DNA from 2 places in the Streptomyces sp. NPDC049887 genome. Region 2 is predicted to be linked to the other one. Evidence: riboswitches for the same ligand, from Rfam matches in the RefSeq annotation. Region 2 holds a riboswitch; the other holds the start of a gene.

Region 1 (5,516 bases), on a different contig from region 2:
CCCGCGAGCCCCGGTGGAACACCACGAGTCCGGTGAGGACCCGGGGCGGTACCTCCTTCTTGACGTCCTGGTGGCGCGACCCGATCGTCAAGGACGGCACCACGGGGCAGGTTTCCGGCGTCCGCGGCGAGGTCTACGTCCGGCCGCCCCCGCAGTACGACGAACCCGCCTACCGCAACACGAAGTTCCCGGTCGTCGAGCTGCTGCCGGGGTACCCGGGGTCGGCGAAGGCGTGGTTCGCCACGCTCGACGTGCAGGAGCAACTGGGGCCGTTGACGGAGAGCGGCGAGATCGCCCCGTTCACCCTCGTCGCCCCGCGCACGACCCTGCCCCGCCGGGCGACCCCGCCCCGGGCCGCCGGCGAGTCGCGCCCGCACCCCACGGGCCGGCACGATCAGGCGATCCGCGTCGCTCCCGCGTAGGGCATCTGGTCGATCGGCGCGATCCGTACCGGCGCTCCCGGACGAGGGGCGTGGATCATTTGGCCACCACCGATGTACAGACCCACGTGCGAGACGCCGGAGTAGAAGAACACCAGGTCTCCCGGCGCCAGCCGGGACCTCGGAACCCGCTGCCCCGCGTCGATCTGGCTGTACGTGGTGCGCGGCAGCGCCACCCCGGCGGAGCGCCAGGCGGCCTGGGTCAGCCCCGAGCAGTCGAAGGCGGACGGCCCCGTCGCGCCCCAGACGTAGGGCTTGCCGAGGGCCCCGTACGCGTAGGCGACGGCCTGTGCGGCACGGGGGTTGGGCGCGGCGACGGCGGGTCCGGTGCGGACCGTGCCGCGGTCCGCGCGGCCCGCGGCGGTGCCGTCCCGCCCGGCGTGGGCCGCGCGCTCTTCGGCGGTGAGTCGCGCCAGCAGGGCCTGGGCCGCGGCCAGCTTCTTCCGCACCACCGCGCGGTGGTGGGCCACGCGGGCCCGCTGCTCCTCGAACTCGGCCAGCCGCTCACCGGCCTCGGCGCGCACCTGCTCGAGCTCTCTCGTCTGCCGCCGCAGCGCGGCGAGGGCCGCGGTCCGGCGGTCACCGACCCGCTCGGTCAGCTCGGCGCCCGCGAGGTACCGCGCGGGGTCGGAGTCGAGGACGAGCCGCAGGGCGGGATCGAGGCCGCCCGCCCGGTACTGCGCCCTCGCGAAGGAACCCAGCGCGTCGCGGGAGGCGTTCAGGCGCTCCGTGCGCCGGGCGGCCTCGTCGCGGAGTTCCCCGGCCTCCCTCAGCGCCGTATCGGCCTTCTCCTTCGCCCCGTTGTACTTCTCGGTCTCGGCCTCCGCTTCCTGGTACAGCCGGTCGGCTCCGGCCCGGACCTCGTCCGCGGTGGGCACCGGCTCGGCCTGCGCGGCGCCCTCGAAGGCGGTGGTGGTGGCCGCACCGGCGAGCGCGAGAGTGGCGGAGAGGCGTGCGGCGGTGCCGGGAAGCGTGCGCTGCCTGGGCTTGCGGTGCGCTGCCACGAGGGCCTGTCCTTCCGTAGGGGCCCGCCGGTACGGGGACCGGCGGCGGACCGCACAGGGGGAGCGGCCCGCCACCGGCTCTTCCGGCGGGGGCGGCCGGCGGCCGTCCGGGTGCGGACGGTGGTGGAGCCGACCACCTGGGTGAGGACGCTAGAGCTCTCGGTCACCGCGAAGTGGCGCCATGAACGGAATTGGCATGAGAAGGACCGCGTGGGTTCGCTTTGGGACCGTCCGGCTAGGCTCCGGTGCCATGGACGTACTCATCAATGTCTTCGTCGCCCTTCACATCATCGGCATCGCCGCGCTGCTCGGCGGTTTCCTCACGCAGATGAAGGCGATGGGGGCGGGGGCGGCGCGCTTCACGCCCGGGATGCTGCACGGCGCGCTGACCATGCTGGTGACGGGTGTGGCGCTGGTGGGACTGAACCAGGCGGACGGCCAGCCCGTGAACAACCTCAAGATCGGTATCAAGCTCGCCGTGCTCGTGGTGATCCTGGCGCTCGTCTACGTCAAGCGGGACGAGGAGACCGTGGACAAGGGGGTGTTCGCGGCGGTCGGCGGCCTGACCCTGGCGAACGTCCTCATCGCGACCCTGTGGACCTGAGTGGTCCGGGCCCGTGCACGGCTCGCGCCGCAACCCCCTGTCCCGAAGGGCGTCGCGGCGCGAGTGCGTGACTCCGTGGGGCGGTTGTCGTGGGTCACCGGCCCGCGAGAACGCTACGCGGGCCGGACGCTGCCGTGGATCGGCATGTAGTAGATCGACTCCTCGCGGACGTTCGCGCCCGGCTTGGGGGCGTGGATCATCTTGCCGTCGCCGATGTAGATCCCGACGTGGCTGATGTCGTCGTAGAAGAAGACCAGGTCGCCCGGGAGCAGATCGGCCGTCGCCACGCTCTGTCCGGCCTTCACCTGGTCCCAGGTCGTCCGGGGGAGGTCGACGCCCGCCGCGCGCCAGGCGGCCTGGGTGAGCCCGGAGCAGTCGAACGAGCTCGGGCCCGTCGCGCCCCAGACGTACGGCTTGCCGATCTGGGCGCGCGCGAAGGACAGCACCTTCTCGGCCTTGGCCGCGTACGTGCCGCCGGTCGTTCCGGAGGTCGTCCCCGTACCCGAGCCGGATTCCGCGCCGGTGCCCGTCTGTTCGCGCTCCTGCCGCTCACGCTCCTGGAGCTGCCGTTCGGCCTCGGCCTCGGCTTCCGCCTTGGCCCTCGCCTCGGCCTTCCGGCGGGCCTCCTCCTCCTTCTTGCGCTCGAGTTCGGCGAGCCGGGCCCGCTCCTCTGCGGTCAGCTGCGACAGCAGCTCCCGCGCCTCGGCGAGCTTCTTCTGGACGGCCTGCTTCCTGGCGCGCAGCGACTCCTGTGAGTCCGTGAGGGTCTCCAGGCTCCGGGTGGCCTGGGCGCGCTGCTTCGCCGCCTCGGCCCGCTGGGTCTCGTAGTCGGCGATGGCGCCGCGCTGCTGCTCGGTCAGCCGGTCCATCAGTTGTGTCTGGTCGGCGTAGGACTGCGGGTTGTCGGCGAAGAGCAGTGCGGCGGTCGGGGTGACGGCGCCGGTGCGGTACTGGGCGGCCGCGTAGCTGCCGAGGGCGCGCCGGGACTCGTTGAGCGCCTCCGTGCGCTCGGCGGCCTCGTCGAGGGCCCGGTCCACCTTGCGGCGCTGCTGTTCGGCGGACTCCTTCGCCTTGTTGTACTCCTGGGTCGACGAACCCGCCTGGCGGTAGAGGTCGTCGACCTTCTTCTGGACTTCTTCGATGCTGGGCTTCGGGTCGGCTGTCGCATTCTGGGCCGAGAGGAGCGAGACCCCCGCTATCGCGGCCGTCGTGAACCCGACGGCAGGTGTGTTCGTACGTGTGCGGCTGCGCGGCTTGCGGTGCGACGCCAAGGCCGGCATCTCCTTCCGTGGAACGCCTACCGGGTTAGCTGTCGGGTTCGGACGGAACGGAAGGTTTGCCCTACGGACCAGGTGAAACCAGGCCCGATTCACCCCGGTTGTGCTTTCTGAGTGGGTCCCCGGTTCCGAAGTCCTCTGTGAGGAGCACGGATTCGGCGCGGCTGCCCGGCCGACGTGGTTCGTCGAAGGGGGTACGGGCCGCCTGGGCGAGCACGCTAGCCAAAGTGTGGTGCTGCTGTGAAGGAGAGTGGTCGATATGCCCGATACATTTTCGTGACCTTGGCGCTATGTGTCCGTGTCATGACTGGAGGTGTCCGATGGTGATTCCCGCGAAGGCGGCGGCGGGCTGTCCGTGGGGCCGCCTAGACTCGGAGAGCGATGAGCAGCCTCTTTGACGACAGTTTCCTGGCGGACCTCCAGCGCACCCCGGCCCCGGAGGACCCCCCGCCACCGGAGGACGACGAGCACCTGCCCGCGGACGAGGTCCCGCACGACCTCTTCGAGGGCAGGTTCGACGTGCCCCCGTCCGGGGACGCCCACTACCGCAACGGGGCCCCGCGCCCCGTCATCGACCCGGCGGCCCTGCTCGACGGGCTGAACGAGCAGCAGCGCGCCGCCGTCGTCCACACGGGATCGCCGCTGCTCATCGTCGCCGGCGCCGGCTCCGGCAAGACCCGGGTGCTGACCCACCGGATCGCCCATCTGCTGGCGACCCGCGACGTCCACCCCGGCCAGATACTGGCCATCACCTTCACCAACAAGGCCGCGGGCGAGATGAAGGAGCGCGTCGAGCAGCTCGTCGGCCCACGCGCCCGCGCCATGTGGGTCTCCACCTTCCACAGCGCGTGCGTCCGCATACTGCGCCGGGAGAGCAAGAGGCTCGGCTTCACGTCGTCCTTCTCGATCTACGACGCCGCCGACTCCAAGCGGCTGATGGCACTGGTCTGCCGCGATCTGGACCTCGACCCGAAGCGGTACCCGCCGAAGTCGTTCAGTGCCAAGATCTCGAACCTGAAGAACGAGCTGATCGACGAGGAGACCTTCGCCGACCGGGTTGGTGGGGGGACCGCCCAGGCCGAAGGCTCCGGGGGAGGTTTCGAGAAGACGCTGGCCGAGGCGTACCGGATGTACCAGGCACGCCTCCGCGAGGCCAACGCGCTGGACTTCGACGACATCATCATGACCACGGTCCATCTGCTCCAGGCGTTCCCGGACGTCGCCGAGCACTACAGGCGCCGGTTCCGCCATGTCCTGGTCGACGAGTACCAGGACACCAACCACGCCCAGTACACGCTCGTGCGCGAGCTGGTCGGGACGGGCTACGACGACCTCGGCCCCGCCGAGCTGTGCGTGGTGGGCGACGCCGACCAGTCGATCTACGCGTTCCGCGGCGCCACGATCCGCAACATCCTCCAGTTCGAGGAGGACTACCCGGACGCGACCACGATCCTGCTCGAGCAGAACTACCGCTCGTCCCAGACGATCCTCTCCGCCGCCAACGCCGTGATCGAGCGCAACGAGAGCCGTCGTCCCAAGAACCTGTGGACGAACGCGGGCGCCGGAGCGCACATCACCGGCTACGTCGCGGACACCGAGCACGACGAGGCCCAGTTCGTCGCCGACGAGATCGACCGGCTGACGGACGCGGGCGAGGCCAGGGCCGGGGACGTTGCGGTCTTCTACCGGACCAACGCCCAGTCCCGTGTCTTCGAGGAGATCTTCATCCGCGTCGGCCTGCCGTACAAGGTCGTCGGCGGGGTGCGCTTCTACGAACGCAAGGAGGTCCGCGACGTCCTCGCGTACCTCCGGGTCCTCGCCAACCCCGAGGACAACGTGCCGCTGCGGCGGATCCTGAACGTCCCGAAGCGCGGCATCGGCGAGCGCGCCGAGGCGATGGTCGACGCGCTCGCCCTGCGGGAGAGGATCACGTTCCCGCAGGCGCTGCGCCGCGTCGACGAGGCGTACGGCATGGCCGCGCGCTCCGCCAACGCCGTGAAGCGCTTCAACACGCTCATGGAGGAGCTGCGCACGATCGTCGACTCGGGCGCGGGTCCCGCGGTCGTGCTGGAGGCCGTGCTGGAGCGGACCGGCTACCTCGCCGAACTGCAGGCATCCACCGACCCCCAGGACGAGACCCGTATCGAGAACCTCCAGGAACTCGCTGCGGTGGCCCTGGAGTTCGAGCAGG
Region 2 (5,516 bases):
CCCGCGGGTCGACCACGATGTACCCGGTCTCGCCGGGCCGGACCATGTGCAGGTGCTCACGGGCCAGCCGCATGACGTACGCGTCGTCCTGGAGGCGGGCCTTCTCGTCGCGCAGCCGCTCCACGCGCGCGCGGGCCGCGGCGGCGAGCCGCTGCTGCTCGGCGATCTCGTTCCGCTGCGACACGTACGCCCGCATCGGATAGGCGAGCGCGACGATCATCGAGCATACGACGAGTGCGAGAAAGGCGGCCCGGCCGGTGAGCCGGGAGCGCCGCGCCTGCCGGCGGGACTGCGAACGGTAGACGCGGGCGGCGGTCTGCTCACCGAGCAGCCGCAGCCTGGTCGCGGTGGAGAACCGGTCCCGGGCCATCAGTGCGCCTCCCCTTCACGTGCTACGTCCCCGCACACGGTACGGGACCGTGTGCGGGGACGTACGCAACCTACGGCCCCCGCCGGGCACGCCGTCCGGCGGGGGCCGTACGGAATCAGCCCTTGAAACGCGGGAACGCGCTGCGGCCGGCGTACACCGCGGCGTCGTCGAGGATCTCCTCGATACGCAGGAGCTGGTTGTACTTGGCGACGCGCTCGGAACGGGCCGGGGCACCGGTCTTGATCTGACCGCAGTTGGTGGCGACGGCCAGATCGGCGATGGTGACGTCCTCGGTCTCGCCGGAGCGGTGGGACATCATGCACTTGAAGCCGCTGCGCTGGGCCAGCTCGACGGCGTCGAGGGTCTCGGTCAGCGAGCCGATCTGGTTGACCTTGACCAGGAGGGCGTTGGCGGCGGCCTCGTCGATGCCTCGGGCGAGGCGCTCGGGGTTGGTCACGAACAGGTCGTCGCCGACCAGCTGGACCTTGGCGCCGAGCTTCTCGGTGATCGTCTTCCAGCCGTCCCAGTCGTCCTCGAACAGCGGGTCCTCGATCGAGACCAGCGGGTAGGCGGAGACGAGCTCCTCGTAGTACTCGGTCATCTCGGCGGCCGAGCGGGACTTGCCCTCGAACTCGTAGGCGCCGTCCTTGTAGAACTCGGAGGCGGCGACGTCGAGCGCGAGCGCGATGTCCTTGCCCGGCGTGTAGCCGGCCTTCTTGATCGCCTCGAGGATGAGGTCGAGGGCCTCGCGGTTGGAGCCCAGGTTCGGGGCGAAGCCGCCCTCGTCGCCGAGTCCGGTGGAGAGTCCCTTCTCCTTCAGGACCTTCTTCAGGGTGTGGTACACCTCGGTGCCCCAGCGCAGGGCCTCGGAGAAGGACTCCGCGCCGATGGGAGCGATCATGAACTCCTGGATGTCCACGTTGGAGTCGGCGTGCGAGCCGCCGTTCAGGATGTTCATCATCGGAACGGGCAGCAGGTGCGCGTTCGGGCCGCCGAGGTAGCGGAACAGCGGCAGGTCGGACGCCTCGGAGGCGGCGTGCGCGACGGCGAGGGAGACGCCGAGGATCGCGTTGGCGCCGAGGGAGGACTTGTCCGGGGTGGCGTCGAGGTCGAACATCGCCTGGTCGATCAGGCGCTGCTCGGTGGCGTCATAGCCGACGAGCTCGGGGCCGATCTGCTCGATGACGGCGAGGACGGCCTTCTCGACACCCTTGCCCAGGTAGCGGTTCGGGTCGCCGTCGCGGAGCTCGAGGGCCTCGAAGGCGCCGGTGGACGCACCGGACGGAACGGCAGCACGGCCGGTGCTGCCGTCGTCGAGGCCGACCTCGACCTCGACCGTGGGGTTGCCTCGGGAGTCCAGGATTTCCCGGGCTACGACGACGTCGATGGACGGCACGAGCATCTCCTTCTGGGATGTGACGTGTGAGGTGACACAAACGGAGCCGTGTCGGTGCAGGGTCGCTTTGGCCTTGCGGCAAGAGCCTAACCGCCTGGGAGGCATCGGCCGGCAGATGCCCGCCCCGTGGGACGAAAAAGCGGTCGGAACGGACAAAGACCCCGACCCGGGGGCACTTCCCGTACCCGCCGGACTGCGGGGAGTACGGGGGTGCACCGGGCCGGGGCCGGGGACGGGGGTGCGCCGTCGAGTGGTCCGCCGGGCCCACCGGACGACGGCCGTCCCGGGGACCACAGGGGCCCCCGGGGCCGGTCGTCAGCTCAGGTGGAGCTGCTGGCCGGGGTGGATGACGTTCGCGTCCGCGACGATGTCCTTGTTCAGCTCGAACAGCTTCTTCCAGCCGCCCTTGACCTTCTCTGCCTCGGCGATCCTGCTGAGGGTGTCACCGGCCTTGACCGTGTACTCGCCGTCGCCCTTCTTGACCGGGGCGGCCGCGCGCTCGGAGCGGCTGGTCGGGGCCTCGGCCCGCTTCGGGGCGGAAGGCCGGGCCTTGGGCTCGGCGGCCTTGGGGGCGGCCGGGGCGGCACCGTCGTACGAGGCGTTCGACAGTCCGGTGCCGCAGTTCGGCCAGGCACCCTTGCCCTGGCCCGCCAGGACCTTCTCGGCGATCTGGATCTGCTGCGCCTTGCTGGCCTTGTCGGCGGTGGAGGCGAACGCGGTGCCCCCGTAGGCCGCCCAGGTGGAGGCCGAGAACTGCAGCCCGCCGTAGTAGCCGTTGCCGGTGTTGATGGACCAGTTGCCGCCGGACTCGCACTGGGCGACGGCGTCCCACTCGGAGGCGGTCGCGGCGGACGCGGTGCCCGAGGCCATCAGCGGGGCGGCGATGGCGGCGCCGGCGACACCGGCGAGCGTGGCGACACGGGTGGACCGCTGGAAGACCGTCGGGCGACGGTGCTTGCCCTTGCCGGAAAGCAGCATCGAAGTTCTCCTCACCGACGCCTGCGAGGTGAGCTGTCGGGTTCGGGCCGATGTGGTGTGCCCGGCCGTGCGACGAGCGCACGGCTCCACCCCTAGCCGGGCAGCCCTCATCGGGCCTGTCCGGCACTTACCTTGGGTCCCCCGCTCCTGCCTTCGGCGCTTGCGCGACGACTGTTCCCGGCGGCCGCCGGCAGGATTCGGCGTGCGGTCGACGGGGCCCGCGTTGCGAGCGGTTCAGACCGTAGACACACGTCTCCCCGATGTTCAAAGTCGAACATCGGGGAGAAATCGCCCAAAACTGACGAGGTGACATGTCCGTTTTCGCAGGTGAGAGCCGCGATGACCGGAGTTGACCGTCTAGCGGGGCCAGTTGACCGGAAGAGACTCTTGTCTCACTCGCACAGAACCGGACATAAGCACTCGAACTACTCCTTCAACTCGCCCTCACCCAGGTCGAGATCGAGGCTCTGGCCAGGCAGGATGAGGTCCGCGTCGGAGCCGACGACGTCCTGGTTCGCCTCGTAGAGGGCGGGCCAGCCGCCGGGCACCTGGTTCGCGTCGGCGATCGACGAGAGGGTGTCGCCGGTGCGGACGACGTACTCATCTCCCGTGGCGGCGTCGTCCCGTGCCGATCCGTCACCTCGTGATGCGTGACGACCCGATTCACGCTCATCATCCGAATTGCCCGCATCGTCCCCTTCGGTGGCCGGGGTGCCCCGGTGCTTGCCGATGCCCGTATCCGCCCCGGCTTCACCGGACGCCTCCGCGCTCCCAGCGGAGCCCTCGACGGGTCCGGCGGGCTCCGGGGCCCCGTCCGGCGGGGAGGACTGCTCGGGCGGCGCGGACGAGGAGTCGCCCGTCCCCGACTGGGAGCCGGCCGGCGAGGAGGCTCCGGCATCCGGCTCGGGCACGGAATCCGCCCCGTCGCCGAACGACGGCGCCTTCACGAGGCCGCCCAGCGGGTCGGCCGACGGGGTACCGGCGGGCTCGGAGCCACTGCCACCCAGACCCGTGATCACTCCGCAGCTCTGCCAGGCGGAAGCGCCCTGGGCCGCGAGCACCATCTCGGCGACGGAGATCTGCTGGGAGGGGTCGGCGAGGTCGGCGCGCGGCGCGTAGGCGGTGCCGCCGTAGGCCTCCCAGGTCTCCTGGGAGATCTGGAGGCCGCCGTAGTAGCCGTTGCCGAGGTTGGCACTCCAGTCGCCGCCGCTCTCGCAGTCCGCGACGCGGTTCCAGGTGGCGGTGTCGGCGGCGGACGCGGTACCCGCGCCGAGCAGCGGGATGGCGATGGCCGATCCGGTCACCCCTGCCGCGACGATGAGGGCGGGGGCCTGACGAGGTCGGCGGTGTCGACCGTTCCCGGACAGCATGCGGTGTGCCTTCCGTGTGACTACAGAAAACTCCTGGGGATTGAGACCTCGATGCCCCGGAGTCGGGGTGAACGTAGCCGCACTCCGACGTCAGTCACAAGTCGGTGCAGCGGAGATCACGTGAAAGTCACAGTCTTGACTGTCCGTCAGATTCAGCGTCGGGTGAATTCAACGGGCAGAGTGCGCAATCCGCGCATGATGAGTCCCCCACGCCACCGCAATTCCGACGGATCGACCGCAAGCCGCAAGTCGGGCAGCCGGGTGAGGAGGGTCGCGAGCGCGACCTGCCCCTCCAGCCGCGCGAGCGGCGCACCCAGGCAGTAGTGGATGCCGTGCCCGTAGCCGAGGTGCTGGTTGTCCCGGCGGCCGAGATCGAGGGTGTCGGGCTCCGCGAACCGCTCGGGGTCGCGGTCCGCGGCGGCCAGCACGACGAGGACGGGGTCGCCGGCGGCGATGTCCCGTCCGCCGAGCGTCAGCGACTCGGTCGCGAAACGCCAGGTGGCGAGTTCCACCGGCCCGTCGTAGCGCAGCAGTTCCTCGACCCCGGTGGCGAGCAGAGCGTCCTCGCCGGCGGCCAGCGAGTCCTGGAGCCGCCGCCGCTGCCCCGGATTGCGCAGCAGCGCGTACGTCCCGTTCCCGATGAGGTTCACCGTCGTCTCGAACCCGGCGAAGAGCAGGATGAAGGCCATCGCCGCGGCCTCGTTCTCGGTGAGGTGCTCCCCGTGGTCGGACGCCTTGATGAGTCCCGAGATGAGGTCGTCGCCGGGGGCTTCCCGCTTGCGGTGGATCAGGTCGGCGAGATAGCCGCGCATCTTCTTCACCGACCGGGCGACACCGCCGCGCGGTCCCCCGCCGTGACGAATCATCATCCCCGCCCAGTCCCGGAAGTCGTCCTGGTCCTCCCGCGGTACGCCGAGCATGTCGCAGATGGCGTAGATGGGGAGCGGGAACGCGAACTCATGGATGAGGTCCGCACTTCCCCGCTGCGCGAAACCGTCGATGAGTCGGTCCGTCAGCTCCTGTACCCGGGGGGCGAACTCGGCCACCCGGCGAGGGGTGAACGCCTTCGACACGAGCCGCCGCAGCCGGGTGTGGTCGGGCGGGTCGATGTTCAGCAGATGCGTCATCAGCTCCGCCTTGCGCTCCCCGGGAATCCCCGTCTTCCCCTTCGCGTGCGCGGGCTCGTCGTGATGCGCCGGGTTCTTGCTGAGCCGCTGGTCCGCGAGGGCCTGCCGGGCGTCCGCGTACCGGGTCACCAGCCATGCCTCCACCCCGCTGGGCAGCCTGGTCCGGTGCACCGGCGCGTGCTCGCGCAGCCAGGCGTAGGCGGGGTACGGGTCGGTGGCGAACTCCCAGGTGAAGAGCTCGGGGGCGTCGGGGACGCGGGACGGCCGGTCGTGCA

Evidence for each region. Region 2 has a riboswitch for cyclic di-AMP ahead of AB0J10_RS00465 (transglycosylase family protein). Riboswitches for the same ligand answer to the same signal wherever they lie in the genome.
Region 1: linked by a shared signal. The riboswitch ahead of AB0J10_RS25365 (NlpC/P60 family protein) and the one ahead of AB0J10_RS00465 (transglycosylase family protein) in region 2 are both predicted to bind cyclic di-AMP.

What each region holds. Positions count from the first base shown of each region.
Region 1 covers NZ_JBFAMM010000023.1:85,723-91,238, forward strand. Annotated here, with positions in the region: partial or broken gene AB0J10_RS25350 (esterase) at 105-329, shown strand; gene AB0J10_RS25355 (NlpC/P60 family protein) at 395-1,444, opposite strand; gene AB0J10_RS25360 (hypothetical protein) at 1,695-2,048, shown strand; gene AB0J10_RS25365 (NlpC/P60 family protein) at 2,162-3,328, opposite strand; cyclic di-AMP (ydaO/yuaA leader) riboswitch at 3,327-3,496, opposite strand; gene pcrA (DNA helicase PcrA) at 3,707-5,516, shown strand, end outside.
Region 2 covers NZ_JBFAMM010000001.1:107,282-112,797, forward strand. Annotated here, with positions in the region: gene AB0J10_RS00455 (septum formation initiator family protein) at 1-370, opposite strand, end outside; gene eno (phosphopyruvate hydratase) at 486-1,766, opposite strand; gene AB0J10_RS00465 (transglycosylase family protein) at 2,082-2,744, opposite strand; cyclic di-AMP (ydaO/yuaA leader) riboswitch at 2,748-2,913, opposite strand; gene AB0J10_RS00470 (transglycosylase family protein) at 3,170-4,114, opposite strand; gene AB0J10_RS00475 (cytochrome P450) at 4,267-5,516, opposite strand, start outside.